Regions from separate parts of the Paenibacillus beijingensis genome, predicted to be linked through region 1. Evidence: riboswitches for the same ligand, from Rfam matches in the RefSeq annotation. Region 1 holds a riboswitch; each other region holds the start of a gene.
What was found. A riboswitch is a leader RNA that binds a small molecule or an ion and turns the genes downstream of it on or off. The one in region 1 is predicted to bind cyclic di-AMP.

Region 1 (12,037 bases):
CCGGCAATGTCATCGTAATGCCCCCGCGCCCGGAAAAGCCGGGAAGCGGCAAGACGAGGGAAAACCGCGGCAGGAGCCCGGATGTTAGACCGGTCATCGGCCTGCTCGATTTCGGCTTGGTCGGCCGATTAACCCCGGGCATGAAAGGGCATTTCGCTTCACTTGTGATCGCCATGCGGCGGCAGAGCACCGACGGTGTGATCAAAGCGATTGAAGAGATGGGGCTCATCTCCGAAATGGCCGACCGGTTCAAGCTGCGGCGCGAGGTCGACCTGCTGAGGGAGAAATATTACCAGGTACCTTTCAGCGAAATCAGTTTGAGCGAAGCGGTCAACGACCTGTTCAGCGTCGCTTACCGTCACCGGGTGAAGATGCCCAAAGACTTTATGCTTCTCGGCAAAACGCTGCTGACGCTCGAAGGCGTCCTCACATCGCTCGATCCGGAATTTACCGTCGTCAGCGTGGCGGAGCCATTCGGCAAACGCCTGCTGCTCGAACGGATGCAGCCGCGGCGCCTTGCCGAAACGGCGGCAGGCTATGCGCTCGAATATGCAGCGCTGCTCGGTGAGCTGCCCTCCCGGCTGCGCGGCATATTCGCGCTGATGCAGCGCGGCAAGCTGCCGCTGGAGCTGACCGTGCCCGATGTGGACCGCATCATGAAACGGCTTGACCGGATCAGCGGCCGGCTCTCCTTCAGCATCGTGCTGCTTTCCTTCAGCATCCTGATGGCCGGGCTTATCATCGGCTCGTCTCTTGGGCGGCAGCCCGATCTGCTGACGCGCTTTCCCGCTTTGGAAATCGGCTTCAGCATTGCCGGCCTGATGTTTTTGTATATGATCATCTCCATTTTTCGGTCGGGACGAAAATAAGAGCCGGCAGGCAATGCGGAAGAAAGACAAGCTGGCAGGCGGAGGCGTCTGCCGGCTTGTCCGCATTTTTTGCGCTCGGTTGCGAATACACAAGAAATTTACCCAAAATTTACGAATGAAAGCGGATAAACGAGGTTTTCCAACTTTTTTAGCAGTTTTCCGTATTATTTAGAATTATCTGAATATTTAAAATTTAATGGGCTTGTGCTATACTGAAGTCACTCCAAAAGGAAAGGGGATAGTCCATTGGAGACGGTAAGCGAAGCATGTCTTGCCCAAACTGGTGAGGAGAGGAGTCCGGAAACGAATGAGGCCTTTCCCAGGGGACATGCCGGAACTCGTGTCTGTGGTGACGTATCGGTTCTAAACGTTTGGAGCAAGAGGAAATATCGGAAAAAGCGAGCGTTAGGTTACGCAGGCTGCTTTGAATGGAGTGTGTCGATTAACAATTGAATAAGCAAAACCGTCCAATATAGGGGTTCTGGTTATCAGCGGATAAGCAGAACCCCTATTTATGTTTGTGGTGAGAGTGAAAAAGGAGCGCTGCGCGGGTGCATTTGATCTTACGATCGCAACCGTCCCCGGATATGCGTTAAAAGTGTGGTGAAACTGCGCGGCTGACTTGTGCTTCCGATCGCTGTTGTCCTTTGAATTTCTTGATCCTATAAACCATTTAGAGGAAGAAATTCAAGGACAAAGGCGAACGCTGGCGCTTCTCCAGTCCCAAGTCAGCCTCTCCGCTCGACTTTCACCGCTTGTTTCAAGCACCGGGGTCAATCGCGAACGCTAACGCTTCTCCAGCTTCAAATGACCCGCTCCGCTTTCCTTTTTCACGGAGGAAGGGCAGATGCGGCGGCTGCGCGGGAGGCACGCTTGCCGCCCGCCGGGCCGGTGAAACCGGGACTCTTCGTTTTGCTTCCAAATATGTTACGATACAAGCAATACCCTCTCTATACGAAGGAGACCGCGATGGAATTCATCACGCTCGATCAGCTCGATGACCGCCTTTGGCCGGAGGCGCGAAGCATTTACCGGCAAGCTTTTCCCGAACACGGACGAAAGAGCGACGCCATTATCGGCGGCATGTTCGCCCGCCGCATGAGCTTCCTGCATGTGCTGACAATCGGCTCGCAAGCGGCAGCCATGGCGATTACCGGCCGCACCCGGGACGACAAGGCGCTGCTGATCGATTACTTGGCGGTGCGCGAAGATCTTCGCGGCAATGGACTCGGAGGAAAGCTGCTCGGCGCGATTCGGAATTGGGCGGCTGAGCAGCTGAAAGCGAAGGCGATCATCGTCGAAGTCGAAGCCGACCGGACGGTTCCCAATTTGCGCCGCATCCGGTTTTGGGAACAAAACGGCTTCATCCTTACCGACTACGTGCATCATTATATATGGGTTCCGGAGCCGTACCACGCGATGGTGCTGCCCCTTGCCGGTCATGACGATTTTCCTGGGGACGGCCAAGAGCTTTTCCGTCTGATTACGTCCTTCCACCGCCGCGCCTACAGCAAAAAATGAACCCCGCACACGCATCCGCATCCGCGAGCTGAAAAGGCTCTCGCCGTTCCATCTGTGAAAGAGATTCGTTCCGCCAAATAAGATCAGATAAAGCAAAATGAATCCTTTCCCTACATTAAAAAAAGCAGCCCCGCCTTCTTATCATCGAAGACAGAACTGCCGGTCCGGCTCTTATTAGGCGTCCAGCGCCGTTTTCAGCGCGTCAGGCGAGTGATCCCACCATTCCGCATTGTGTTCCACAAGCAGCTTGCGCAGCGCGGCCTTCTCGGACGGCCCCAGCTCGCCCAGCATGTAGCGCCGCTTGATGGAGTAGTCGAGCTTGTTCACGTGGTCGGCGAGAATTTTCCATCCCCGCTTCGCTTCCGTGTCGATCAGCATGGCGCATGCGGTAGCGCCCGCATAATACGAGCCTTCCTCATTGCGGTCCACGGCGACCCATACGATCCAGCAAGGACGACCGTTTGGAACGTCTTCCTTGTTCGGGCTGAACTTGATCCCCCGCTCCACCTTGCTCTTCGCATGCATGGCGCCGACATCGATATAGGCGCTGTCCCCGTCGATGATGACCGACGACACTTGGCTTAAGTCGATCGTGCCCGCTCCGAACCCTTTATGCTCCTTGCTGCTCACCACGTTCAGCGACAGCGAACGCTTGCCTTTCTTTTCCGGTTCCTTGCCTGTTCCCTGCTCTTCCATACCTCGATGCACACCTTCCCGAATTCATCTTCGTTCTATTCGATTGCCTCCCGCAATAAGGAGCGCACTCATTCGCACACTGGCCCGTTACAGGTCCGTTATGGTCCGTAACGGCCGAAATCCGCGCCGCGTCCGGGATTGTCCCCGCTGCCGCACATTAATTCCATTTTAGCTAATAATCTTGAAAAAGCCAACATATACATGCTGTAGATGCTTGTCAACGGGAGGGAAACATTCAATGACTCCACGCCGCGCCGCTTCATTATTGCTGGCTCTATTCGTCGCTATCCTGATCGGCCTGTCGGTTCGGCAGGGCTACGGGGATGCCTGGTTATCGCAGTATACCTATGCGGCCGCCAGCAGTCGCAGCGATATCGCGCCCAATACCACATCGATGACCGTGCCTTCACCGGACGCTGCCGCAGCCGGTTCCGCTCCCGCAATCTCCGGGCCGGCGGCGGTCGTGGAAACCGTCCGCCCGGATGCGGCGGAAACCGCTCTGTCGCTACGCCCAGCCATTGCCGGCAAAGCGTCCGGGCCCGCCGGCGATGCCGGGCGTTCCGCCTCCGGCCCCGAGGGGCAGGTCCGCTCCGCCGACTCAGGCCGCACGACCGAGCCCGCGGCCGACGACGCGCCCAAAGCGGTCGCGCTCAGCAAACGCGTAACGGACTACCAGATTGACGTCAAGCTGGACGCTTCCGGCAAAATATTGACCGGTACCGAAACGGTCACCTGGAAGAACCCGGGCAAAAAGCCGGTGTCCGAGCTCTATTTTCACCTTTACCCGAACGCATTTCTGTCTGAGAATACGACGTTTATGAAAGAATCGGGCGGGAAGCTGCGGAAAGATAAGGCAACCGAGAACAGCCGCGGCTATATGAAGCTGGAGTCGTTCAAAACGATGGACGGCGACAGCCTGCTGCCGCGCCTCCATTATGTGCAGCCTGACGACGGCAACAAGGACGATTTTACGCTGGCCAAGCTGCGCCTGCCGGAGCCGGTCTACCCGGGAGCCGAAGTGGCGCTGAAGATCGGCTTTAAGGTGAAGCTTCCGGAAGTGTTCGCCCGGATGGGCTACGCCGGCAATTTCGTGATGGCCGGTCAATGGTTCCCGAAGCTGGCCGCTTATGAGACGGCGGACAGCGGCGGCCATAAGGAAGGCTGGAACGCGCATCAGTATCACGGAAACTCGGAATTTTACAGCGATTTCGGACTGTATACGGTCAACATTCAAGTGCCGGCCTCCTATAAGGTGGCGGCGACCGGCATTCAGACGAAGGTTCCAAAAATGGCCGGTGAAAACAAGATTTACCAGTTTTACGCCGAGGATGTGCACGATTTCGGCTGGGCCGCCTCGCCCGATTTCGTCTACGAAGAGGAAGCCTACTCCACAAGCGGCGTTCCCGGCGTCCGCATCAAGCTCTATCTCGACCCGCTGCATGCCGATCTGAAGGACCGGTATATGCATGCGGCCAAGTCGGCCCTCGCCAAATACGCGAAATGGTATGGCGAATATCCGTACTCCACGCTGTCCATCGTCGTCCCACCGGCAGGCGGCAACGGCGCCGGCGGCATGGAATATCCGACGCTCATTACCGCATTTGCGGCGGAATCGAAGACGCCCGGGTACGGGCTGGAGCGGACGGTCGTGCATGAGATCGGCCACCAATACTGGTACGGCATGGTGGCGACCAACGAGTTCGAGGAAGCATGGCTCGACGAAGGCTTTACCTCTTATTCGGAAGATAAAGTGATGCAGAGCGAGTACGGCATCGAACCGAATTCGCCGCTGGAAGCGAGCTATATGACCGATCCGGCCCCGTTGAAGCTGCTTTCCTGGTCGTACGGCAGCAATGACCGCTACGCCGACAACGTGTATACGCGCGCCAAGCTGGTGCTGGAAGGAATCGAGAACCGAGTCGGAGCCAATACGATGCGCGCCATTTTGCGCACTTATTTTCAAACCTACAAATTCAAGCACCCGACGACGGCCGATTTCCAGAACGTGGTGGAGAGGGTGACAAAGCAGAATTGGACCGACTACTTCAGTCAATTCGTGTACGGCAGCGCTATGGCCGATTATTCCGTAGCTTCCGTGCGCGTCCTGCCTCCGGGTCCTGGCGACAGCGGGAAGTATGGAGCGGAGGTGCTGATCCGTCGCAGCGGCGGCGCGAACGGGCCGGTGACGGTCGAATTCCGGTTCGCGGACGGTTCCTCCGCGGAGAAGGAATGGGACGGCGCGGCGTCCGAGATGCAGTATAAGCTCTCCTCCTCCTCCCCGCTCGTATGGGCCGCGGTCGACCCGGTAAACCGCAATGTGCTGGACAACAAGCATATCAACAATTTTATGCGGTCCGAAGCCGACGGCAAAACGCGCACCCGCTTCAATCTCGGCATCGTTAAACTGCTCGAGAGCATCATGGGAGCATTCGCCTGGTAGAGGGCCCGGGCATTACTGTTAACAGGGAGTGAACACGATGAAGCACCACATGAAGCAAGGCTGGCGGCTGACCGTTAAACATATGCACATTCTCATTGTGCTGTTTCTTTATCAGCTGCTGTGGGGATTCTTTCTGTACCGCTATGTCGATTCGGTCGTGACGCCGCTGCTTGAGCGTTATCCCGGCACCCTGCCCTCGGAGTCGGCCTCGGGACTGTTCTGGGCGGAAGCCCAGTTCCGGCTGCTCAAAACGTCCCTCGTCCAGCCCTACGCCTGGACGCTGCTAGGAATGCTGGCGCTGCGCATGATCGTGACGCCGCTGCTCAATGCGGGACTGTTCTACTCGCTCCATCACGTCTCTGCCGGCGGCGACGGAGGCAGCCGGTTCATGCAAGGCATCCGCCGCTGCTGGAAACGGGTGCTGCCGCTCTACTGGTGCGAGACGCTGCTGACGCTTGCCCCGGCATGGTGGCTGCTGCCGCGCGGCTTGGACGCCCTCCTCTCGAGCCCCTCCATGCTGGAACTGGCGCAAACGGCGCTCCCTTGGGGCGCAGGCTGGCTGCTATGGGGCGTCCTGCTGCATCTGCTGTTTCTCGCTCTGCAGTTCGGGGCCGCTTCCGGCCAGAGCCTCACGGACTCGCTGCTGCGCGCGCCTCGCCTCCTCCTCCCTCTTGCCGCGCTGTCGCTTGTGCTTTGGCTGATCGCGGCGGCGTCCGGACTGGCCGTCAGCGGCGCCTCGCTGCTATGGGCGGGCCTGCTGGCCATCATGATCCAGCAATTGTATCATTTTGGCCGCACATTGCTTGGCATATGGAGCGTCGCTTCGCAATTTGACTGCTGGCAGTCGAACCAGCCCGGTTCCCGCTGACATGTAAAATCTAATTTTGGTAAATTTACAAATTTTCTGACATTTCAAACGTTTTTCGTGTATAATAGAGTAACCTCATTCGTCAAACGTTGCCCGGACCGCTATCCCTATAGAAAAGAAATATTCACTAGGAGTGGATAACCATGTTGAAGAAAACCCAACTGTACTGTGAAGAATTGTACAAGGCAACAGGAGACATGCTGTTCCGGATGAAGAACTACAAGCCTAACGCCAAAACGGAAGAAGAGCTTGCCGCCCTCAACCGCGAACATGCGGAGCTGCGCATCGGATCCGCCGCAGGTCAGGCATCGCTCGCTTGCCTGGACGAAACGATGCGCGTTCTGGAACGGATGCGCACACGGCTGCTCACCATGATGGAAAATATGCTGTTTACCGCCTGAGAAAGAGGCGGACGTTAAATAAAGCGCCCCAAGCGGGCGCTTTATTTTGTTTATCCGGCCCGCCCGCCCGCAGTCCCGCTCGCCCCGCATTATACAGAGCTGGGCGCCGGACAGCGCCCGCGCGAGCTCCCATCGCGCGGTGTGGCGTCGCATGACGTCGCCTTGCAAAGCATCGTACCAAACGCAGCCTCGCGGGAGCCGTCCTTTTCGCCTGAATATCGCTAGCGTGTCCAGTTCGATCTGTTTACGACGGGACGTTTCGGGTTAAATGCGGCAAAGGCGCAGGCCCAGCCGGGCCGCTGCGAGGAACGCTCCGGATGCTGGAGAGAATGCGCGTAAGACTGCTGACCATGATGGAAAATGTCCTCTATACCGTCTGATGGAAGCGCCGCTGGTGGCGCTTTTTTTCGTGAGCAAAGACCTACAAGTATTCAGCGTTGCAGCGTCCGTAATCTGACAATCTTCAACATCTTTAACGATGCTCAAAAACCGGTAAAAACGGCTGGAAGTGAGTATTCATCATGCTGATAGCGCTTACCTCACCCATGCGAATCATTAGAATTATTAGAATTTAACGTCGAAGGAAGGAGATTATTGAAAAAAAAAGAATAGGTAGCGAGTACATAAAACAAACTGCCGAATTCCCGTGTACATGGAAACGGGGGAACCACTTTGGGTGAATTGATTTCGACGTCCCGCCAAGCAAGAAGTAATCGTCCTCGCACCGCTTGCCAGCCATCTCTGGTACCGCGGCCCGGGTCCTTACAACCACAAGGACGACCACGCCAGCTGCAGCATGACGCCTGAGAAGTCATAGGGTGCCTTCAACCGAACCCCACAGCTAACCTCGTAGGCTTTTGGAAGGAGCTTTACGCTTTGAAGAAAGTATCAGCGCTATTGATCGGATTTGCCCTTCTGCTCACCTTCCAGGTCGGCAGCGTGTTTGCAGACTCCAAGATGGACGGCGTCATCAGCGATGTAATCGGCACACCCTACAAAATGGCTGGTACCAGCACTAGAGGATTTGACTGCTCGGGCTTCACATCTTACGTATTTAATCAATTCAAAGTTTCCCTTCCGCACTCCTCGATCGCGCAAGCCCGGATGGGGAAGAAAGTCGCGAAGGACGATCTGATTGCAGGCGATCTCGTATTTTTTAATACGAGCGGCAGGGGCATTTCCCATGTCGGCATCTATGTCGGCGACGGCAAAATGGCCCATGCTTCCTCCAGCAAAGGCGTTACGATCAGCTCGATCAGCGATTCGTATTACACGAAACGTTATGTAACGGCGCGCCGCATTATGAGTACGGATACGTACGAAAAATATGCGGACGATCCTTCCGACGAAGTGGACGGAGGACCGGACGTCGATTAACTTACCGCTAGCTGCAACGGTTCGTGAGCATTCAAGCCGCATGAGTTTGTCCTTTGGGACAAGCGCTTGCGGCTTGAATGCTTTTTTGGCCGGCCTTTTTCGCCACAACTTCGTGAACCCTTTCTTTGCGCGTCATGAACGCTTGAGCGTGTTCATCGGTCTCTCTGTACAAAAGTATAAACTACTTTCCAGAATAAGATGACCATCCGGAGGAGGAAAACGAACTGGACTTTAGTCGGGCAAACGCGGATTCCATCAACTAAATACGAATTGCAAGGAGACAGACGAGGATGAAATTGGTGTCGTGGAACGTCAATGGTTTAAGGGCATGCGTCAAAAAAGGCTTTTACGATTACTTTAACGAAACGGATGCGGACATTTTTTGCGTTCAGGAGATCAAGCTGCAGGAAGGGCAAATAGGTATGGAGCACGGGGAGGAATATGCCTCGTATTGGAATTACGCGCTGAAGAAGGGGTATTCGGGAACCGCCGTTTTTACGAAAATCAAACCGCTTTCGGTGCGTTACGGCATCGAAGAGGATCACGAACCGGAAGGGCGCATCATTACGATGGAATTCGATTCCTTTTATCTCGTGAACGTTTATACTCCGAACGCGAAACGCGATCTGTCCAGGCTTGCGTACAGACTCGAATGGGAAGAGCGTTTTCGCGCCTACGTCGGGCAATTGGACGCCGACAAGCCGGTTATTATTTGCGGCGATTTGAATGTGGCCCATCAGGAGATTGATATCAAGAATGCGAAGTCCAATCACGGCAACTCCGGATTCACGCCCGAAGAGCGGGACAAAATGACGCGGCTGCTGGATGCCGGATTTATCGATACGTTCCGCTATTTTTACCCGGACCGGACCGACGCCTACAGCTGGTGGTCGAATATGCCGAAAGTGAGAGAACGCAACGTAGGCTGGCGAATCGATTATTTTCTCGCATCCTCGAGACTTGCGCCTTTCCTGGTCGATGCAAAAATCGACTCCCATATATTCGGCAGCGACCACTGCCCGGTCATTCTGGAAATGGCGGATATGAACGGCTCGGGGCGGAGCGAGGCGTAAACACAAAGAAATGCAGTTTTTCATTGCCATGATGTTCGCAAAGGATGTCACATCAAACATTTCATGATCGGAACCCGGTTTGTTAATCACCAAAATTGCTGTCCGATTTTTGTCTGAGCTCAAGGAGCGACCACAATTTTTGGAAAAATGGGCTGATCTGTGTTAAATCGGCGATAAACCGGGGAAAACAAGGATCACCGGCACATCGGTCGCTAAAACTTCGGAATAAGGAAACTGCATACCCCGATTTCTCTTCCCAGTTGGCGATTCGGGACATAAGCGATTTGTCCGTAGACCACAGCCAGATCAGGTTCCGATCTCTCGCAGCCGCTTTGGAAAAATCGAAAAAATAGCGGCACGACGCATCGTTCCACGCAAGCACATCCGCATGATGGCTTTCTGCCATTGCCGGGTAAGGGAGATCGCCTATCATTTTTTTCAGCGCCGGCGTAATGACCTTTTCTTGCTCTAACGGTCGGAGCTTACCGGAAACTGAGCCAGATTCATGACCTGACGATATTTGCCTCCATTCAACTTCAACGCCCGGCCGACGCTGGCAAGTACCTCTTTGGACACGTGAATGTCGCATCCTTGCTCAAGCCACGTGTACCATGACAAGCTCACTCCCGCCATATCGGCCAATTCCTCGCGCCTAAGCCCCGGTGTTCGCCGCCGAGTGTGGCCTGATGGCAGTCCGACTTTTCCAGGGGCAAGCTTGGTACGGCGTGATTTTAAATAATTGCCCAGCGCTTTTCGTCGATGCGAGTTCGCATTCACGGCCTGCTCATCCCCGTTCCCATCCCATTTGGGCCTTCACCGGTCGTCAATTTCATTGCGGGATGGGGCATGCTTGTACTCGCGGCAATGCTAGGATACTGGGCCGAATGCAGACCGACATCCTCTGTGGGCTTTCATGTTCGGAGCCTTAGGAGTGCTGCTTATGGGCCTGTTTGGGACATGCTTCAGAGTGGGTGGTACGTGTCCGGTTCTTCACTCAATTCTCGTACCATTAGTTTAGTTTTTTTCCTCATCCTTCGCAATCGAGTTGTCGGGGTAGGTAATCCATCGTTCCAGCTTCTTATCCCACACGGACTGCTATGTTAAGACTATTCCAATGCTAAAGGTAAGTTTCGAAGTGGCGTGGCGGGAATGACTCCCAGTATACTCCAGAGCTCTGTTTAAATGCCCTTCCTTGGCTACGTTTGGGAGGACTTAGGGAGCGCGAAATCCGTAAACGTGTGAGCCTAGCGTAACAGTGTATGCACTCCAACAAAAGGTAAGAAACGCAAAGCACGAAAAGGTGGACTGAGAGTTGTAGTGTGCAGCCTATTGGCGGTTGTTTGTAACTAAGGGTTGCTTCAACCAGTCAGGTGTAATATCGTTTATTTTTCAGCTCTATTTCGGGCATCGCTTAACATCTTCAAAAGTAGCTTGCAAATCAGAAAAATCAACTTATTAAAGCTAAGATTTCCTTGTTTATACTCTTCAATAGACTTATTTGAGTACTATAGCTGGAGACTTCTCTTTATAAGACGTGAGAATCTCCTTGGAAATCCGATAAACATAAAATAGGTACCGTAAAACAAAAAAGGACTGAAAAAGCCTATACACCAGCAACCCGAAACAAGCTCAAAACCCACGTCTGACGCGCCCTCGTGGCTACTTACTCGTCCCCTTTTGCTATTGGATTTTCAGGCCAGGAAATCCAATCGCTCCAGCTGTCGGATTCCCTGTGGAAATGCCTTCAAGAAGTACATCGAGACAATGGGAATGCCGATCGGTACGTTGGTCATCGTTGTTACGTCAGGTCCATTGTATCAACGCGGGATCAGTACCGACCGGCACTTTGTTCCGGGGGGAGTGAACAATCTGGCCCTGAAGCTTCAAGAAAGCATTGAGAAATTTTCAGTATAATATAAAGTCATAGCGATGCCAGGCCACTGAAAAAGTCCCTTTGATTTAGGAAAGGTACAGCTACTCAAGAATAATGAGTAGACTGCACCTTTCTTTTTGTGAGTGAAAATCAATGAACTCTTGAAACTGCTTCAAATACGCACGAAGCACATAAAAATACAGAGCAACGGCAGCCTTGATATGCTTATCTAACGGAAGCCGACTTGCCCGATTTGGCAGATACGGAAAAATAACTCATCTCAACGGGTGAGACGGGCTTTGATTTCGGTTCTCCCATTATTTTTTCTGAAACGCCGTCCTGGCTTTCATCTGAGCAGTCCCGGCGGTATCTCCCCTCCTCCAGCTTCATGTCGATAAAATCGACAACCTGTTGCAGCGAGGCGATTTGGCTGACGATATTTTCCCGGTGGCTCCTTAATTGCTCCACCAACTCGGGATATTCCGCGGGATCGGCGTCGGCGGAGACCGCCAAAAACGGCCGCATTTCCTCCAGCGGCATCCCCGTTTTTTTCAGGCATGATATCAGCCGGATCGTATTGATGTCCTCTTGACGGTAGACACGATGCCCGTTGTCCTTCCGGTCCGCTCGGGGAAGCAGCGCGATCTTTTCGTAATAACGGATCGTATCCTCGGAAATTCCGGTTTTATCGGCGGTTTGCTTTATCGTAAAAGTTTGCTCTGCCTTCATCCTGCTCCCTCCCAGAGATTGCTTTTTCGTGCATTATACATCTTGAAGTTGGCTCCAAGTCAAGTCTCTTATCCTTGGGACAAAAACTTTGATTTCGCTCCTTGACTTGGAGTCGACTCCAACTTATAGAATGTACGCTATCAAGGGAAAATATCCCGACATTAGGAGGAGACGTACAATGAATACGAAC
Region 2 (12,037 bases), 2.9 Mb from region 1:
AAACGATGCTTTAATGTCCAATACTTCTTTTCTGGCCAGTTCTTCCCCGTGAATCCGCAGCAAGATGGGAAGCGAATCGGCGGGTCTGCCCTGCTTGATCAGCCATCTTGGACTTTCAGGGACAAAGAACAACAGAATGATAAACAAGATGCTGGGTACCGCTCCAACTCCGAACATCCAGCGCCATGCAGTGGAAATGTCCCAAGCATCATCCCCTAAACCTGCAATGAACAGATTGAGGAAATAAACCAATAAAATTCCCGATACGATCGCGACTTGATTAAGCGCTACCAAACGGCCGCGATATTTTGCGGGTGCGATCTCGGCATTATATAGCGGCGCCAACGTGGCGGTAATCCCGATTCCTAATCCGCTAACGAGCCTCGCAATGACGTAAGCCGAAAAAGAGGGCGACAATGCGGCGCCCACGGAACCGATCAAATACAGAACCGCTCCCGCATACAGCACCTTTTTCCGCCCGAATTTGTCGCTGATCCCTCCCGCGCCGGCAGCGCCGAATATACAGCCGACAATCAAGCACGAAACCGCCCAGCCGACTTCCACCTGATTCAAACCGAATCTGATTTTCATGAAGCCGATCGCGCCGGACACGGCAGCAGTATCGAATCCGAACAGCAAGCCGCCAAGCGCGGCTACGATGGCAACGAGCGTAACAAACCGCATATTGATTTGCTGCCCGGTGCTGTCCGATCGGCTCTCGACAGCTTCTTTCTCTACAGCGATGTTCTCCATTTCCACTCTCCAATTTCTTTTCTTTTTCTATATATGGTCCTTTTGTATTAAACCATCTGAGCTGGCGACGGTCAAGTTAACGAATAGGATCAAACCCGGTTGAAAAATAACAAACGTAATGAAATGAAAGCTCCATTCGTTCAAAATAAAAACCCGCTGCATCCGTCAGCGGGTTGTTGTGAACGCGGATTCCATCGAATCCGATCCGTTGCTCGCACTCGTTCTAAATCCGCGGTTACTTTAATTGTTCATATGCTGCAACGATTTCGGAGTGGACGGCATGATTTTTTGCAATCCCCATCCGTTGGGCGATAAAGTGAGAAATGCCCTTCTTCTCAATAATCGACTGCATTTCGACGGCTTCAGGGTCTTTCTCATTGTTGAACAGAAGTGCAGCCGCGATAGCCGACGTTAAATGCGGAGCCTTCAATCCGCGCTCATGCGCCTGTATTAGCGGGCGAACGAGACGGTCGTTGTGTGAGAGCTTGCGCAACGGTGAACGTCCGACCCTGAACACTTTGTCGGTAATGGCCGGATTTTTGAATCGTTCCAACGTTTTATCGATATATTTCCGGTGTTCCGCCGGATTTAAATGATATTTATGAATTAATAATTGGCCGGTTTCCTCTAATACCTGCCGAACTTTTGTTTCAAGAGCGGGATCTTTCAACGCTTGTTGAATGGTCTGGAACCCTTCCAGAAACCCGAAATATGCCGCACAGCAGTGGCCGGTATTAACCGTAAACAGCTTCCGTTCCACAAATGGCTCGAGCGAGTCCGCGTATTTGGCTCCTTCAATTTCTTGAAAGCCGTTCTGGAAACCGGAACGGTCGATCACCCATTCGTAGAAAGGTTCTACTTTAATGGCCAATGGATCTTCATGCTTTTGGGCGGGAACGATACGGTCAATCGTTGAATCGGGGAAAGAAATCAAGCGGTCTGCCTCGGCGCGGGCTTCGGCAGAAAGATGTTGATACACCCATTTTTTGAGCAGCGAGCTTCCGCCAACGGCATTTTCGCATGCAATAACGTGCAATGGGCGTGTATTATGCCTCAGACGTTTTTCGATCCCCTGGGCGATTACTTTGGCGATAGACGGCAAAGCGGATACGCCGACGGCCGTCGTAAGCAGCTCGGCTTCCGTAATATGCTCGTTGACGTCTTTGCGATTATTGATTTGAACGGCTGTGACGTTCTTAACAATTTCCGTATCTTCGTTCTCATTCGCATACGTAACGGTATATTGCTTTTTTTGCTGCAGAAGCTCGATTTGAGTTTCATTTCGAGCGACAAAACAGACCTCGTAGCCTGAATTGGATAACATCATTCCGATAAAGCCGCGACCGATGTTGCCGGCTCCAAAATGAACGGCTTTCCTTTTTTTGCTGGGCATCGTTTTCTTGCTCTCATGACGAAAAGGACGAATTTTCCACTCGTTGCTCGATTCCTTTTTATTATAACTGACACTCAATTTGCTTCTCCCCTTTCCGAATTCCTGCTTACCACCTCTTGAAGTTGTAATATTAGCAATTTTCAGATCATTTAAGCTGCGATAATTGAACTAACGCAACGCACACAGTATTCTGCGCGCGTTGCGGCACTGCATAACGACGTTCGAGCCGCATGCTTATCATTGCTCTATTAACAAGCTGCTTTCAAATAAGCCGCTTTAGGCTTATTTGGTTTGGGCAACTGCACCTGCAAACACGGTGCTGAACGCAAGATCGCGCAGCGACTCCACTCGATGCAGACTGTTACCAAATTCAAGAGTTTTGGTGATGGAGTTCGGAGTAAGAACGCATGGGATTCCGGCAGCCTCAGCCGCTTTTGCGCCGTTAGGTGAATCTTCAATCGCAATAGCTTCATCAGCCTTTACACCCAGTCCCTTCAGGGTCTGAAGATACAATTCGGGGTCAGGTTTTACATTTTGCACATCGTCAGCGGTACGGATACAATCGAAGTAATCATAAATGCCTAACTGCTTCAAATATTTCTCGACCCATTCCAGAGGCGAACTGGAAGCGAGGCCGATCTTCAATCCGGATTGTTTGGCGCTTTGCAAATACTCCAGTACGCCGGGGCGCATCTCCTCAACCTCCATGAGCTGGGAGTGGTGCAGCTGTACCGCTTTGCGGAATTCGTCCCGGTCAATCGGCAAATTCAAATCGGTCATCAAATACTCATAAGGGTTAAACTTGTGAAGACTCGTTCCAATGCATCCCGAGTACATCTCCAGGGAAAGGTCTACCTCGTGTTTCTTGTAGGCCTCCCGGAATGCTACGTACCAGGCAGTCTCCGTGTCGATAATCGTTCCGTCAAAATCAAAAATAATCGCTTTAGTCATGGTCTCTACTCCCTCCGATTTGCTTGTTCTCTCTTTGTAGACAAACGATCGGATCAAGCGGGGACATGCCAGCTGTTGAGCAGGGGAAAAATAAAAAGACCCCTAACTCAAAGGGTCTCAACTCTAAAAAATTAATTTAGAAAGAAATGACCCATCTTGTGCTGACGAGGTTAGCTGACGGACTCGGGTAAGATGGTACCCTACATTCATTAAAAGCAATGAAATGATTCGCCCCAAAAGGTGGTTCCCCCGCTCTCCGACGTTGTCGGAAACTAAGCATATTCATATAATAATGGGAATTGTCTAAAAAGTCAAGTTTACTGTAAAGTTTACTGTAAAGCTGTTGTCCACCATCCTGACATAAATCTCCCATACTACTGCGATTTTTATCCTGAAAAAGTCTCGCGCCTCCGCAAAAACAAGATACCGCTGAACGAGAACACCGCGAGCGGAAACAACATACTTTTTAATAGGCTTATGCTTACGAAGTGGTTTTGCCTCCGGCAAAACCTAGGCTTATGCTTACGAAGTGGTTTTGCCTCCGGCAAAACCTTTAGGAGGACTCCAGTGAAAATGGCGATGATACGGCTTGAGGATATCGGTCCGGGGGGATACTACGAATCCGCCGAAAACCAGACGAAACTGACTGTCGTTGCCGATTATTTACAATCGGAAGGCATTCCGTTTCAAGTGGCCGTCATTTCCCGTTATATCGATCCGACCCGCGGGATCGACCGTGCCTTGACGGATCGTACCGACTCAATAGCCGTACGCTTTGTCCAAACGCTGCATGCATTGGTTAAGCGAGGGGCATCGCTTGGCATGCATGGATATACGCATCAATTCGGCAAAGCGGTCAGTGCCGACGGTTATGAATTTCATTATGCGGATTGCAGCGCCGATTGTCCGCCGGATGACTCGCAAGAAGCGCTCAGCCGTCCCAAGTCACTGCGCCATTCCTATGCTTACGGCCGGTTTACTGCAGCCTTGCGGATGTTTCAGTCCACAGGGCTGCGGCCCGATTGGTTCGAAACGCCCCATTACGCGGCATCGGCGATCCAGCGATCCGTCTTGGAAGCTTGCAGCGGAATCATGTACGAAACGAACCCTTCGGCTCCGCATAGCCGGACGGTTACCGTCCGCGCTTCGCATTCTCCTTTGTCGGGAGGCTCCTTGTATGTGCCGACGCCCCTCTTCTATGTTGGCGGAGCGGCCATTGAAGATGACGTGCAACGGATTGCCGAAGCGATCCGATCGTACGGCGATCATGAGCTTGCTTCTTTTTTCTATCATCCGTTTCTTGAATTTCCTTATATCCGATTGCAGGAAGGCGCTTCACCGGTTTACGAACAGCATTCGCCGCTCAAAAGGCTGATCCGCGCTTTCAAAGGCGCAGGGCGCAAATTTCTCTCGATTCCGGATGTGCTCACATTCATTCCGGATTTCAGGGAAACCGGGTTATTCGGAGGCAAAGATTACCGCATCATGCCGGTAAAGAGCGGCAATGGACGAGGAAACAAACTTCTGGTCCGCCAATATTCGACCGGCATTTGGTCCATCGCGGAAGTTAATCAGGGTAGCAGAAATAAGATGGAGAACGGTATCCGCAATATTCGTACCGTGCTGACGGGTTGGCCTTCTTTTGCCGCAGGAGAGGAGCTGATCGGCGATTTCAACGGGGATGGGCGGGACGATATCGCCATCTGGCATTCGGAATCCGGCGTTTGCCCCGTTGCTCTCCATAGTGGAACAACGCTGCTTCCGGACGGCAATTGGTTGGCTGCGGGAGAACGTTTCAAAGGGTGGCGTGCTTTAGCAGGAGATTGGAACGGGGACGGATTGACCGATTTGGCACTGTGGGACCCGAGATCGGGCCACCTCGCGACAGCTTATAATGAAACCGGAAAGTTTCAATTCCCTGTGCGAGTATCCGAGGAACCTTTAATCGGCAAAAACCGCTCCCCTTACATCGGCGATGTCAACGGCGACGGACTGGACGATCTGGTTTTGTGGGACCGGTCTTCCGGTTCGTGGGAGGTTTGGCTAAATGACGGCGTTGAATTTCAATGGGCGGGAGTCTGGCTGGCCGGTCATGCGATTGAGAACTCCTCCTGCGCACTTCTGGCCGATGTTAACGGAGACGGACGGGCCGATCTGCTGCTGGTGAATCGAAAGACCGGCTACTGGTCCGTTGCGTTTAGTACGGGAAAGACATTTGTGCTTCGAGACAATGCCTTCGGACCATGGGCGCCTGGAGCGGATACCGTGCCGCTAGCTGTGGATTTCCACGGAAACGGCCGTGCCGGCCTGCTCGCAATCATCCCCGGGCGTTACGGCGGGACGCTGGACGCTGCTGTCAACGCGCTGAATTGGCATCTGCCCGCTTCCAATTTTCCTACCTTAACCGGCTATTGCTCCTGCTTCCTTCCCGAGCTTCAATGATACCGGCATAAACCAACGAAACTAAGATTCCTCAGTAGAATTCACAACTAAATTTGGTTTGTTTTCTGCCATTGCGATAGGTTAAACTTAATTTACACCGACAGCGCAGATCATGCCCCGTTTGCCTCTTAGATGCAAACCATGAAACGGTAGTTGCCGGCGCGAATCGTTAAGGAGGAACCTATATGTCACCCATCGAAACCGATCGAATCCAATCCCTGCTCCCTCATTGGGTTGAAACAAGCCGTCAGCGCTCCTCCCAAGGCAAAGTGGCAGCCTACATTCCCGAACTGTCCAAATCGCCGATCGACGCATTAGGAGTTTACATTTTAGGTGCGGACGGCACCTCGGCCAGCGCCGGCGATTACAACCTTTCATTTACAATGCAAAGCATTTCGAAAGTATTTACCTTAATTTTGGCACTGATGGACAACGGCGAAGAAGGGGTATTTTCCAAAGTCGGAATGGAGCCTACGGGTGATAATTTCAACTCGATGCTGAAGCTGGAACTCGTACAGCCGGGAATTCCGTTCAACCCGCTTATCAATGCCGGGGCAATCGTAATTTCTTCATTAATATCCGGACATAGCAACGATGAAAAATCTTCCCGCATCCTCAATTTTTTCCGCGAGCTGTCGGGCAACGACACGTTAACCTATAACTTCGACGTTTACCGCTCGGAATCGGCAACGGCTCATCTGAACCGGTCCATGGCTTATTTTCTATTGGACAACGGCGTGCTCCAGGGAGAAGTCGAAGATGTGCTGGACGTTTATTTCCGGCACTGCGCAATCAACGTCACCTGCGCGGATTTGGCACGCATGGCATTGGTATTGGCGCACGACGGTACCGATCCTTTGACGGGAGCAGCGCTGATTCCCCGCCGTTACGTCCAAATCGCCAAAACGTTCATGATCACTTGCGGGATGTACAATGCATCCGGAGAATTTGCGATTCAAGTCGGTCTGCCGGCCAAAAGCGGGGTTTCCGGAGGCATCCTGACGATGGTCCCGGGCAGATACGGCATCGGGGTGGTCGGCCCGGCTTTAAACCGGAAAGGCAACAGCATCGCAGGCGTACATCTTCTCGAAACGCTGTCGCGCGAATTTGATTGGAGCCTGTTTTAAGCGTACAACATTGATGAGGCTAGATTACATAGGGGGAACGAAATGATTTCGGTAAAAGCTTTTTTTGAAAACGTGACGGTCCGGAGATTTTCGGTCCTTCTTCTGATGGTGCTGCTCCTCTACTTCCTGCGGGGCATGCTGAATTTAATTTTACTGCTGTTCCTTGTTACTTATGTCATGGACAGGCTTCAGCAGCTGGTGACTCGGCAGGTGAACCGGCTCTTTCCGGTCAATTATAAAGTCGTCGTTATTTTTCTTTATCTGCTGGCAACTCTCGGTTTCGTCATCGGCGCTTCCAATTACTTGCCGCAAATTATAACGCAGATGAAGCAGCTGTCCGGCGTATTGATAACCTTTGTCCAATCGAACCTAAATTCGGAGACGAGCTTTGTCAATGAACTGCCGTTCAATATGGCGGAATTTTTGCAAAAACTGGACGTGCAAGCATACGCCAACCATATGTTGACCTACCTGCTGAAATTCAGCAAGTGGGTTGAAACGATATTGTTCGTAATTTTGCTCAGCTTCTTTTTCCTGCTCCAAAAAGAAAGCACCAAAAAATTTACGGCCAAATTTCGGGACAGCAAAATCGGCTGGATCTATAACGAGCTTAGCTATTTCGGCGACCGGTTCCTGGTTTCCTTCGGCAAAGTAATTGAAGCCCAGCTCATTATTGCCGTGTTTAATACCATTTTTACGACACTCGGATTATGGGCGCTCGGATTCCCTTACCTGTTCGCCTTGTCGATCATGATTTTGCTGCTAAGTCTTATTCCGGTAGCTGGTGTTATCATTTCGCTGGTGCCGCTCGGCCTAATCGCGTTTGATATCGGCGGAATCAAAATGGTCGTCTACATCCTCGTCATGATTATGATCATTCACGCTCTGGAGAGCTATTTCCTGAATCCGCGGCTGATGTCGGCGAAAACGGAGCTGCCGATGTTTTATACGTTCATCATTCTGATCTTTTCCCAGCATTATTTCGGGACCTGGGGACTTATTATCGGCATTCCGGCGTTTGTGTTCGTGCTGGATCTGCTGGAAGTCAATCAAATCTCCAAAGAGGAAAAAGCGTTATCTAAACGGTAGCGGACGCATCTGCTTTCCCCGCTAAACCAAAACGAAACACTCCGCTTAGCTTAGGCTGCGGAGTGTTTCATTTTGGTTTGATTGCTGCTGCATGGGCGCTAAATGGCCCAGTTTCCATTGCGGAAGATCGGCTCCCGCTTGCCGTCCTGCGTTACACCGTCGATGTCCAGCTCGGACGAGCCGATCATAAAATCTTCGTGAACGAGACTTTTGTTTGCGCCGCTCCGAAGGAGCTCCTGCTCGTCCATACCGGCACCTCCTTGCAAATTGACCGGGTACGCTTGTCCAAGCGCCAAATGGCACGATGCATTTTCGTCGAACAACGTATTGTAAAAGACTATATTCGAATTGGAGATCGGGGAATCGTGCGGGACGAGAGCCACTTCTCCGAGCGCACGGGCGCCCTCATCTGTATTCAGCAGCTTTTCCAGCGCTTCGTACCCCAGCTCCGCCGAAAAATCAACGACTTTTCCATCCTTGAACGTCAACGAGAAACCGTCAATCAGCTGTCCCCTGTAGTTCAACGGTTTCGTGCTGCGAACGCTGCCGTTAACGCCGTTTCGGCTTGGCATCGTAAACACTTCTTCAGTCGGCATGTTCGGGTTGAACAAGACGCCTTTGGCGTTCGCTTTTGCCCCGCCCAGCCAAACATGCTTCTCCGGCAAATCGACCGTCAGGCTCGTCCCCGGCGCTTCGTACACCAGCTGCTTGTACCGTTTCCGGTTCAGGAGCTCCACCGTTTCCTGCAGCTTGGCATTATGCTCTTTCCACGCGTGAAGCGGATCGTCCCGGTCGACACGAACGGCATCGAAAATCCTCTCCCACAGCTTGCGCACCGCTTCCTCCTCCGAAATGCCGGGAAACACTTTCGCCGCCCACTCCGGTGTGGCGTATGAGATTAGCGTCCACGCGTTTTTGTGCGCCATTAAATAGCTGCGGTACTTGTTTAAAGCTTCTGCCGCCGCTTTGCCCGCTTGTGCAACCCGTTCCGGGTCAACATCGGTCAGCAGATCGGGATTCGGGGAGTAGATCTGAATAAATGTGGCGCCATTCTCCGCAAATTGCTCCCATGCCTGGGCGCGCCATATCGGATATTCGGCAATCGCTTCTTCCGGAGCATGCTTATATTTAATAAGCGATAGCTGCTCATCGTTATATTCCACGTGTACATTGCGGGCCCCCGCGTCATATGCCTTCCGGACGATCAGACGTACCAAGTCCGCAGAAGCAATCGGCGCCATAACGACGACGATTTGTTCTTTTTGCACATTTGCGCCTACTTTGACGGCAAGCTCCGCATAATCTTCCAATTGTTTTGCGGTTGGGTACATGTTTGAGTCCTCCTTAAATATTTGCTTCGCAAAAATACTTCGTAAGGATTAGCTTAATTTCAACAGCTGCAAATGGGTAAAATTACTATTCTATAACTATAGTCTTATTTGATCTTTGTTTTCAAGCTTCCTGCGGACAGGTGTTCACAACGATTTTCTCGATCCGGCACAAGAATCATGGTACTATTTCATTGACAACCTTTACCTTTTGCCGTAATATACGGAGCAATCAATACTATGTTGATTGATTTAATCAGATTTAAGGAGGACATGCCATCATGATGACAATCCATTCTAAACATGCTGAACATGCAGGTAAACCGCTCCGTAAGACGCTTGTCACGCTCTCGCTCGCTGTATCGCTCGTTTCCGCATCTTCGATCTCCTATGCAAGCGCCCCTGCGGTAAAGCCGATTTCTGCCGCGCACGAAATTTCCGCAGCCGAATACGCGCAGTTTCTGGAGCTAAAGTTCGGCATCGACATTGCACCTGCATCGTCGAAAGGCGACTTCATCCGGAATGTGAGTCTGGCTCTTGCACTGAAGGCGGATAACGAGGCGAAAGTTGCGTTTGACGATTTGCCTGTCAGCGATCCGCTGTATGGACCTGCAGCCGCTTTATTCGAAAAAGGCATTATTACCTCCTCAGCCGTAAACACGCAAAAGCCGTTGGATGCATTCACGGCGATATTCATTGCCGTTAAAGCCGCCGGGCTGAAAGAGCTCGCTTATACATATCCGCAAAGCAAAGTAAACACCGCACTCGCGAAAGCGAAGCTGAAGCCGGGCGCATTCAGCAAGCAGGCGGGACAGGAAGTTGCAGCGGCGATCGACAACGGACTTGTGCCGTCCTCCCTGTTTCCGGAACTGAGCGGCAAGAAACCGGTATCGGCTTCCTTCGTCGAGACGCTGCTCGGCAAAGTTCTTGTTTTTAATGGAAGCTTCAAGCATTACATCGGATATACAAGCGATGCAGACATTTACAACAAATTGAACGACGCTTACAATACTTCCCGCCTCATTCAAGTTCCGGACCTGCAGCAGGTTGTTGACACGGCCTTAAAACAAAACCTCGTGACCGGCTATAATTTGAAAGATTTGCGTTATGAGTCCGAATTTATCGATTCATTATCCATTACATACGGACACGACAACTTGACGCACGCCAAGCAATTGATCGGTCTGCTGCGAAGTGAAGGAATCGATGCCAAGGTGCAATTCGAACCGAAGACGTCCGCCTACATCTACCTGAAAGAATGGGGCGAACCGAAGGATACCGAGGACTACCACGTCGTGCAAATCGAAAACAGCAATTATATCGCTTATGCGAAGGAATACGACCTGGCGTTTGAATTTGCAAGCGCAGCGGATAAGCAGCGGTTTCAATCCCTTATTTTCGCCTACGCCAAAAAGAACGATGACAAGGCGACGGGTCTGATCGCCAGCTCGTGGTGGCAGCCGCTTTATTATTCCAATACGGAGCTTGCCGATTACGATATCATCACGAATAACCGCATTACGAAAGGCAATTATTATGCGCAATCGTTCTCGCTGAACGAAAATTCGGAGGCCATCGTGAACGGCTTCAAAAAGCTTGATCCTGCACTCGAAGTGGAAACGTACAAATTTTGGGTCGATCATCCCTTCTTCAATTATTTGAACGGGGGCTCGAATTAATCGCGGTCAATGAGAAAACCTCTATCGAAGGTTTTATCGCCAAGATAGAATTTGATTTCGCAACTGCGAAAGTTGAGTTATAAATTCTATCTGTGGTTAAAAATGCACCTTCTGGAAAAATATTTCCAAAAGGTGCATTTCATTTGCAAGGCTATTCCGGATCTCAGCCGGACCCGTTAAGGAATGTACTGCTGGACAATTTTCGTCACTTTACCGTCGTGAATCGTAACGTGATACGGATAATCCGATACACTGAGGATATCCTCAGTGGTCAACAGCTCGGCGAGCTTGGACAGCGTAATTTGCTCATTCCAGTTAATTTGCGCATCTTCCGGATTGCCGTCGTGATCGAAAATTTGCATTTGCACGTCCGCACCGGCATTCACTTCAAACGTTGCCGTCTCTTCGCTGCCGTTGATGATATAATAGCCGTCAGGCGCTTCATCCAAACCGGAATCCGGCTCCTGCTCGGCAAACACTTTGTTAGCCGCTTCCCCTTCGTACCATTCGATCGGGTCAACGGTTATGTACCATTTTCCTCCCTGCTCGTAAAGCTTGTTTATATATGCAGATTGCGTATCGGCCGATTTCGGAACCGGTGTATAATCGCCGCCGACGGCATTGGCGGTCGTAATAAAATAAAACAAGACAGAGGCGATCGTAACCATGCTGAAAGCTGTTTTTTTCATCCTTATGTCTCCCCTTTAGTTCTCATGACGACAAGATGCGCCATTAGAAGTTGTTTAACCTTATGATTCGGCCTCAAAACGGATTGCCCCTTATTAGGACCAGGTAATATGACCTTCTATTATTACTATAAACGAAGGCGGAACCGAAAATGTTTCAAGAAAGTTACAAAACTTGCGGCTGCCATAAATTTCATGTAAAAAGAAAGAAGAGGTCCTGATCAGCAAATTATACGATGAAGGTTGAGGGAGAGTAACAGATGCGGAACATTCGTACAATTATTTTCATCACCGGTGCGCTGCTCGTCTGGTTGGGTGTCAACTATTATATTGGCTGGCACATCGCCGTATTCCTCCAATGGACCGGGATTGATAACGGATTTATTTTTTGGCCGGCTTTTACGATCGTTACTTTCTCCTACCTGATCGGACGGGCCGGCGGCGGAACGCTGGGCCCTTTGTCCAGACTGCTCAAAGTTATCGGTTCCTACTATTTCGCGGTCATGGAATTCGCCATCCTGCTGCTCATTCCCGCCGACATTGCGGCACTGATCCTTCATGCCGCCGGAATCCCTTTCCGCACCATTGT
Region 3 (7,960 bases), 2.5 Mb from region 1:
TCGATCGCTCTATAAGGACGTAACTTTCCAACCATAAATAGATTTAGTACACGTGCGGCCTTTATCATCAACTTTTCTCCCAAACGGAATTGCTGCCGCTCCCCTAACAACAGCGAAGGACGAAAAATATGAAGGGCAGGAAGCCGCAGCTTTTTAATGGATTCTTCCACTTCGCCTTTGACACGGTTATAAAATATAGCAGAGTCAGGATTGGAGCCTAATGCCGTGACAATAAGATATTGTTCCGAATGAAATTGCTCAGCCAATTTACCCGCTTCAACAGGGTATACATAGTCCACTTTTCGGAATGCCTCTTTTGTCTTTGCTTGCTTCATCGTGGTACCTAAACAGCAAAATACGTCCGATCCATGAAATAAATGCGAATGCTGATCTAAACGATCAAAATCCGCGATGTGCTCTTCGCACTTCGGATCATGGAGACCTGAAGAACGGCGTACCAATAAATGAATCTTTTCATAGTTATTTTGTTGAAATAGTACTTTTGCCAATTCTTTCCCGATCAGACCGGTAGCTCCTATCAAGACGGCGGACTTTTTGCGCATTTCTATTATTGAGCCCCTTTCTTATGAATGCGTTAAAATCGATGCTTAAAAATAAATATCATACAAAGTATTTCGAAGTCATACGTAATCGAATCCGATACAAGTGAAGGGAGACGCGGTTGCCTGCGTCTCCCTTGCAAGTTCAATTTCCTTTACATGTGATGAACCGGCCACATCAGCTTGGCAGGTTCAACTTTCGGCACTAGCCCTTCCTCTGCAGCCCTGTTAAGCAGCGCGCTGATCGCCGCATAACCGCTGTCCCCGAGATTGGCCGTAAACTCGTTTACATACAGATTGATATGAGCTTGCGCCACTTCGGGCGATAGCTCCTGTGCATGGTTCATAATATACGCCTGTGACGCTTCGGGATGCTTCCAAGCGTATTCGACGGACGCGGTAGTCCACTTGGCGATGCTCGCCAGATCAAGCGTGCGGCGTGCAATGATCGCTCCGAGCGGAATCGGCAGCCCGGTATCCGATTCCCACCAGCTGCCTAAATCCGTCAGCATATGAAGTCCATAAGCAGGATATGTGAATCGCGCCTCGTGAATGACAAGTCCGGCATCGATCGATCCGTCGCGGACAGCGGGCATGATTTGATGAAACGGCATGACTACAATGTCTCCGACGCCTCCGGGAACGTTGCGTGCCGCCCACAGTCGGAACAGTAAATAGGCGGTCGAACGCTCGCTAGGTACGGCTACCCTTTTTCCTGAAAGAGCTGACGGGTCCATGTTGCTAGTAGCGTTCCCCGATGTAAGCACGAGGGGGCCGCAGCCTCTGCCAAGCGCGCCTCCGCAAGGCAGCAGCGCATAATCGTCCAATACCCACGGCAAGGCGGCGTACGATATTTTGAGCACGTCAAAATCGTTGTGACTGACGGCCATATGGTTCGTCTTGTCAATATCGGCATACGTAACGTTAAGCTCCGGCGCACCGGGGAGCAGCCCGTTGACCCAGGCGTGAAATACAAACGTGTCGTTCGGGCAAGGAGAAAAAGCGATGTTCATTACAGCACCTCCGTTAGTACGGCGCTGGCGGCCTCAAGTGCTTCCAGCGCTTCTTTAATCCGCCATGCGGAGCGGTCGCGCGGCCCGATTGCATTTGAAATCGTCCGGATCTCCAACACCGGCAATCCGAACAACAAAGCAGCCGAAGCGACGCCGAATCCTTCCATCGCTTCCGCTGCCGCTCCGGGAACTAAAGCGGCCAATCGTTCCGCCGTCTCGCTTGTACCGGTCACCGTCGACAAGGTGAGGACCGGCCCGGTATGAACGGACATGCCGGCTGCTTCCAGTGCTCCAGCCAGGCGGGATAGCCGCAAATGATCGGTTTCAATTTGGGAGAAACCGAATCCGAGCTTGTCCACACTTGTGAAGCCTTCCGGCGTCTCCGCGCCAAGATCGGCCGCAACGATCGCGTCTGCGACAACGATCGACCCGATTTCCGCAATACCGGGAAATCCGCCGGCGATGCCCGCGCTTATGACGAGATCATACCGGGAGCCGGCGAGTGCCGCAGCCGTTCGGGCTGCAGCCGCAGCCGGTCCGACTCCGGCAATCCGAACGTCAAACCGATCGCTGCCGCGAAGGCCGCGCAATACGGCGTTTTGTTCCGCCTCGACGGCGGTCATGATAAGCATGCGCGGCTTATCCGGCGACGCGGGCGAAGAATTGGCTGCTATGTTCGCTTCTTCATTGAAGGTTTCATTCCTGATCATCATCTGCTACCGCCGTTTCATTTATTTTCCCTATTAATGTTATCCAGTATATCACTCATTATGGCTTCTGCTCCAGTACACGATAGGATCGGCCGCGATGAAACGAAATTTCAGACATGAATCTCCGATTTCTCTCATATCCTTCATAAGCAAGGTTGATAGAACGAGCAGGAGGGATTGATAGAATGAAGGACAAACCTTACCGGCCGTCGCCCAAAATAAGTGTGTCTAAGCTGTTTTGGTTTCATTTCGTATTTGCGTTCAGCTCGACGATTATCGTTTTGCATTTGCTGCATGCGCAGCTTTCGCCGCTCGGGACTTCGAATCCGCCTGCCCAATCGTTAACGGACGAAACGAATTTGTCCCCGGCAGGTTTAAAAGAACCCGTTGTGTATCCCCCCGTGAAAAAGGACAAGCCCCCCGGTTCAGCAGCTTTTACCTCGAAAAGTGTTACGGAGGGCAAGAGGCCGAATGCCAGGTCCGTTCAAAACAAAGCCGCTTCATCATCTATCCACACGGCTAAACACCTGTTTCTTCGTGTGAAAGCATCTGCTTCAGTGATCCGCTTTGAACCGAGACGCTCTTCACCGGAGCTGCTGCATACGGAAGCCGGCGATTGGTTCCCTGTTGTAACGCAGCAGAAAGGATGGATCAAAGTCAGACTGAATGCGAAGCAGTTTGGATGGATCGCAGCGGGAAGCGCCGAAACCGTCCAACTTGAGGAGAAAAGCCAGTCTTTATCCGTACCTGCAGGAGCCACCCTCTATTCAGGTCCCGATCTAACTTTTAGCTGTACGAAAGCGCTTGAGGCTTCCTTGTATGTGCCGGAACAAGTGAGCGGACAATGGATCAAGCTGTATAATCGCGACGGCCGCAGTTTATGGGTGCAAGCCGAAGATGTCCATTGGAGGTACGGAAAACCATCGCAGCAAGTTGGATCAAGGGAGAGGGCTGGCGGCGAAATTAGACTTGTGAGCACCGCTGCCGTGAAACCGTTGACCGGCAAAACGATCGTCGTTGATGCCGGTCACGGCGGCAAAGACTCGGGTGCAAAAGGCAAAAAAATTGAAGTCTACGAGAGCAAGGTGAATTTGGCAGCGGCGGTGGCGTTAAAGAACAAACTGAAAGCAGCCGGCGCAAATGTAATCATGACGCGAACCTCCAATGACGAATCGATTTCGCTGGCCAAAAGAGTCGATATTTCCAACCGGAATAGGGCGGACCTGTTCGTCAGCATTCACCAAAATATGTTCGCAAATGACCCTGATATATCTGGAACGAGAACCTTTTACAGCGATCCAGCGGATAAAAGACTGGCAGAAACGATTGAGCACTCCATACTGAAATCTCTTCAGAGTGAAGAGAAAGCGAATGTGAAAAAGGATCCGCTCTATGTGCTGCGTAATAACCTCCGACCGGCCGTTTTAATCGAGGGCTGCTTTCTTTCCAACCCTGCGGAGCTTACCGCCAGCTTAACAACCGCTTATCATGACAAGCTGGCCAGCGGTATTTATGAAGGCATTAAGGCGTATTATCAAAAGCAGACAAGGAATACGTTATAAAGAGGGCAGTTTTCTGACCTGATTTTGGATATTTTTCTTGTTATAAACCGAAATCATCAAAACCAAGCAGCCATTAAATGCGGAAACAAGCCAAAAATCGGAGTAATCAGGAGAAAAATTAAGAATGGCGATGAAATAGAGGTCCTTATCTCTTGTCAGTCATAAAAATAAATGATTACGCCCATCTTAGGCCTGACATATCCCTTTACAAAGTATGGCGGTCGGCGTAATATTCAACATGAATCGAATGCGATTCGCCGCTGAATTTCCATTAGGAAAGCGGGGGAACCAACGATGAAAGGCTTCTGACATGTTGCCGTTTCATCCGGGGTGAATCCTGAAGGAACAACGTATCGGTCGTTGGTTCTTCGGGTAGGGCGACTCTCACCGTCCGAATCCGGCAGCTAACCTCGCAAGCGTAGAGAATGCCGTTATGCTGTTCGGGCAAGGCGTTCTGCAGGAGAGAGGATGATGCAGCTTGTGATGATGACGGCCGCTGGGAAATCCTCTGCGGTCTTTTTTTGTGCTCTCATTTGGCTATGCAAATCCAATAAATCTGTCTTTATCGCTGAATCCTTTTTGCAACGCAGGAGCGGGGGAACCGAGCGGATTTTCCGTGTGAGCGGAATCCATGGGGTGAATCCTTAGGGCTGCATTGACCTTGACGAAAGTAGGTTTATGCAGCTCCAAGGAAGGGCGACTCTGACGCCCGAATCCGGCAGCTAACCTCGTAAGCGTATTTTAGAGAGGCAACTATTGATCGTGAACGTTCGACACGGTTTGTTTTCACTGTGCCTGGAAGCCGCGAGAAGAGTTCCTCTTCCGTCGCGGCTTCTTTTTTGCGGCTTGTTTTCAGACCAGAATTGGAAGGGGTAACAGTGTGAACCAACAGGATTATATATTGGTGTCGGCTCCTAATGCTGCAGGGGAAGAATTCCTCAAACAATTGAGCCGAAGAGGAATTCCGACGGCCGTGATGGTAAATAACCAGACCGAGTATGAGCGGATATGCAGTCTAGGCGCAGACCGTGTTATTAGGGTGAATACGGCCGACAAAGATTCGTGGAAGGAGTTCGCTCCGATTGCGGTCGCAAAAATATATTTATTCGAAAAAAGCTTGAACTTGTGCTGCCGCTATGCTCAGATGTGCCGGAGCTGGACGAAAAAACCGATCTATGTCATTACCGGCAGTCACGATCCCCGCCTTCATTATAAGAAAGCGGGCGTGAACAAAGTAATTCATACGATCAAAAACGATATTTCAACGCTCATTGCCGATCATTTTCCGCCCAAACCGTAAACGGAACCCGTTAACGTCTTGTAATCCCTCGGTCAATTAAGGTCGTTATCCAACATAGACGGCATCGTGCCGATGTAAATCGACTCGGGACGGAAAATCCGGTTGATTGCCGCTTGTTCGAGCAAGTGGGCCGTCCAGCCGACCGTTCTGCCTGCTGTAAATGTAGGCGTGAACAGATCCGGACTTAGATTGATTGCACGCATAATCGCCGCCGCATAAAACTCTACATTCGTGAATAACCGGCGGCCTGGCTTATATTCTTCGAGCAAGCGAATGGCCGTATCTTCCACATAGATTGCCAGATCGAAGGATGGATCGTCGCCGGTCAGCTCCATCGTGACGGCCCGCAGCGCCTGCGCGCGCGGATCCTTCGTTTTGTATATGCGGTGTCCGAAGCCCATCAGGCGGCCGCCGTTATCGAGCACATTCCTCATCCACGGCTCCGCATTGCTCTTGCTGCCGATCGACTCCAGCATGGCAATGACTTCATAGGGGGCGCCTCCATGCAAAGGGCCTTTCATCGCTCCGATCGCTCCGCTCACAGCCGCACACATATCCGATTGAGTGGACACGATGACACGGGAAGCAAACGTCGAAGCGTTCATGCCATGTTCCATCCCCAAAATAAGATACGCTTCAAGCGCCTTCGCATGTGAACGCTCCGGCTTCCGGCCGTTGAGCATATAAAGATAATTCGCCGCATGATCAAGATTCGCATCAGGCTGCAGCGCCGGCAAACCGGCTATACGCCGCGCCCGGTAAGCGATCATCGTCGGCAGCATCGCCGTTAACCGTTCCGCTTGCGCAAGCGAAGGCGGCCATGCGCTGCCTTCGGCTTCTGCAAGCGCCGCTACCGCCGTTTGCAGCGCGCTCATTACCGGAATTGAAGCCGGAAGAAGCTCCAGAATCCGGCAAATATAGTCCGGCAAGTTTCGATAGTGTGACATCCGTTTTTTTAACGCCGTCAGTTCGTCTTCTTGCGGAAAGCGGCCATGCCAAAGCAAAAATGCCGTTTCTTCAAAACTCTTCGAAACCGCAAGCTCCTGCGCCGGATAACCGCGATACACCAGATGCCCCAATTCGCCGTCCACCAATCCAATTTCCGTATAAGCCGCTATTACGCCTTCCAAACCCGTTACGCTTGCCATATATATTCACTCCTCAATCGAGATCGGTCTCACAAGAGCCTAGATATGAGTATAGTTCGAAACAATGATATTGTTAATTTATTGTTTTTATTCAAGGCTATAAATATTTATTATCACCTTGAATGTTGCGATTCCACGCGATTATGATATAGTAGCAAAAGGTATTTTAATTGCGAAGAAACTGGTGACCGGTATGTATCATTTATCGCAACTAAAAATTGAAACTGTTAAACCGTGACCTTAACCGTCACGGTTTTTTTGTTTCCTTTGACCAATTTTTCTGTAGGAGGCAATCTTTCATGGGGGCATCAAACAAACAATCGGCATTGGCGATCTGGATCAGCCTGATCAGCAATATTGTGCTGACTGTGCTGAAACTGAGCGTAGGTCTGCTTCTCGGAAGCCAGGTGCTGATTGCGGACGGGGTACATAACGCAGGAGATATTTTTGCAACGGCAACCGCACTTATATCGATGAATATATCCAAACGACCGGCGGATGAAGACCATCCATACGGCCATGGCAAGGCGGAAGTGATCGGGGCTGCAATAGTCGCAATCGTATTGGTACTGGCCGGCGTTTATATGGGATATCATTCGGTCATGGCTTTGATGGAAGAACCGCATCACGCAACGCTTCCCGTCCTGATTGCGGCCGCGGTTTCCCTGATTTGGAAGCAGGTGCTGTATGTGTATACGATGCGTATCGGCAAACGGACGGGGAGCAGCGGCCTGATCGCAACGGCATACGATCATCTTGCCGACGTATATGCGTCGCTGGCGGCAGTCATCGGGATCGGACTTGCGATGATCGGCGACCGCTACGATATCCATCTATTAAAGTACGGCGATCCGATTGCCGGCATTCTAGTTGCTTACTTTGTCATCAAACTGGCGGTTCATATGGGCCGCAATTCGATCGACGTACTGATGGAGAAAAATATCGATGATGAACAAATGAACGAGATTGTGAATCTCGTCCTTTCCGTTCCGCAAGTCAAGCGGATCGACCGGATCCGCGCGCGCGAACACGGCTTTTATATTATGGTGGATGTAAGGGTGGGCATCCCGGCGGTGCTGAGCATCCAGCAGGGCCACGATATTTCCCGTCAGATCAAACAGAAGGTTATGGATCGAATCGGAAACGTGGAAGAAGTGCTGGTGCATTTAAATCCATGGTATCCGGATGAAGCAACCTGACTTAAGTTGCAATCGCAGCCTGCTTCATCCGGAGCCGCTGCCGGCTTCGGACGGATGGATTTGTTCCACGCCCGTTCATCCTTCGAATGAACCTGGCAGTGAGTTTCTCATTGGAACCGGGAATCCTCCTCTTCTGTTCGATAAAATTCTTTCGTAAAACGGATCCATTCCCGCGCAGCAAACGATAAATAACCGTCCTTCGGCCAAATCATCGCAATATGCCACAGAATGACGGGATCGGTTAACGGCACCGTACAGACGCGGGCCGGATTAAGCGATTTGCAAATGGATTCCGGAAGCAGCGAGATCCCCACGTTTGCCGCCGTCATTTCATAGATAAAATCCCATTGGGCGCTTTCCAGCAGCACCTTCGGTTTAAAGCCGAGACGTGCGCATTCTTCGGAAATTTTAACATGGAGCGCGAAATCTTCCCGGTACATAATGAACGATTCATGCTCGAGCTCGGCA

Region 2: linked by a shared signal. The riboswitch ahead of VN24_RS23800 (HAD family hydrolase) and the one ahead of VN24_RS10820 (C40 family peptidase) in region 1 are both predicted to bind cyclic di-AMP.
Region 3: linked by a shared signal. The riboswitch ahead of VN24_RS21965 (hypothetical protein) and the one ahead of VN24_RS10820 (C40 family peptidase) in region 1 are both predicted to bind cyclic di-AMP.

The regions. Positions count from the first base shown of each region.
Region 1 is NZ_CP011058.1:2,396,536-2,408,572, reverse strand. It holds gene VN24_RS10850 (ABC1 kinase family protein) at 1-869, shown strand, start outside; gene VN24_RS10845 (GNAT family N-acetyltransferase) at 1,839-2,390, shown strand; gene VN24_RS10840 (YwhD family protein) at 2,565-3,086, opposite strand; gene VN24_RS10835 (M1 family metallopeptidase) at 3,325-5,526, shown strand; gene VN24_RS10830 (hypothetical protein) at 5,564-6,394, shown strand; gene VN24_RS10825 (hypothetical protein) at 6,538-6,795, shown strand; cyclic di-AMP (ydaO/yuaA leader) riboswitch at 7,420-7,666, shown strand; gene VN24_RS10820 (C40 family peptidase) at 7,672-8,172, shown strand; gene VN24_RS10815 (exodeoxyribonuclease III) at 8,463-9,245, shown strand; gene VN24_RS28705 (MmyB family transcriptional regulator) at 9,328-9,687, opposite strand; gene VN24_RS26880 (helix-turn-helix domain-containing protein) at 9,714-10,022, opposite strand; gene VN24_RS10805 (MerR family transcriptional regulator) at 11,344-11,847, opposite strand; gene VN24_RS10800 (SDR family NAD(P)-dependent oxidoreductase) at 12,026-12,037, shown strand, end outside.
Region 2 is NZ_CP011058.1:5,271,352-5,283,388, forward strand. It holds gene VN24_RS23790 (sugar porter family MFS transporter) at 1-753, opposite strand, end outside; gene VN24_RS23795 (mannitol-1-phosphate 5-dehydrogenase) at 989-2,146, opposite strand; gene VN24_RS23800 (HAD family hydrolase) at 2,429-3,097, opposite strand; cyclic di-AMP (ydaO/yuaA leader) riboswitch at 3,242-3,386, opposite strand; gene VN24_RS23810 (DUF2334 domain-containing protein) at 3,671-5,539, shown strand; gene glsA (glutaminase A) at 5,725-6,666, shown strand; gene VN24_RS23820 (AI-2E family transporter) at 6,709-7,755, shown strand; gene VN24_RS23825 (aminopeptidase) at 7,854-9,086, opposite strand; gene VN24_RS23830 (hypothetical protein) at 9,365-10,762, shown strand; gene VN24_RS23835 (hypothetical protein) at 10,939-11,451, opposite strand; gene VN24_RS23840 (metallophosphoesterase) at 11,709-12,037, shown strand, end outside.
Region 3 is NZ_CP011058.1:4,849,366-4,857,325, forward strand. It holds gene VN24_RS21945 (NAD-dependent epimerase/dehydratase family protein) at 1-563, opposite strand, end outside; gene VN24_RS21950 (1,4-dihydroxy-6-naphtoate synthase) at 716-1,573, opposite strand; gene VN24_RS21955 (futalosine hydrolase) at 1,573-2,205, opposite strand; gene VN24_RS26555 (N-acetylmuramoyl-L-alanine amidase) at 2,469-3,845, shown strand; cyclic di-AMP (ydaO/yuaA leader) riboswitch at 4,094-4,278, shown strand; cyclic di-AMP (ydaO/yuaA leader) riboswitch at 4,402-4,597, shown strand; gene VN24_RS21965 (hypothetical protein) at 4,726-5,145, shown strand; gene VN24_RS21970 (citrate synthase/methylcitrate synthase) at 5,178-6,293, opposite strand; gene VN24_RS21975 (cation diffusion facilitator family transporter) at 6,593-7,492, shown strand; gene VN24_RS21980 (LysR family transcriptional regulator) at 7,600-7,960, opposite strand, start outside.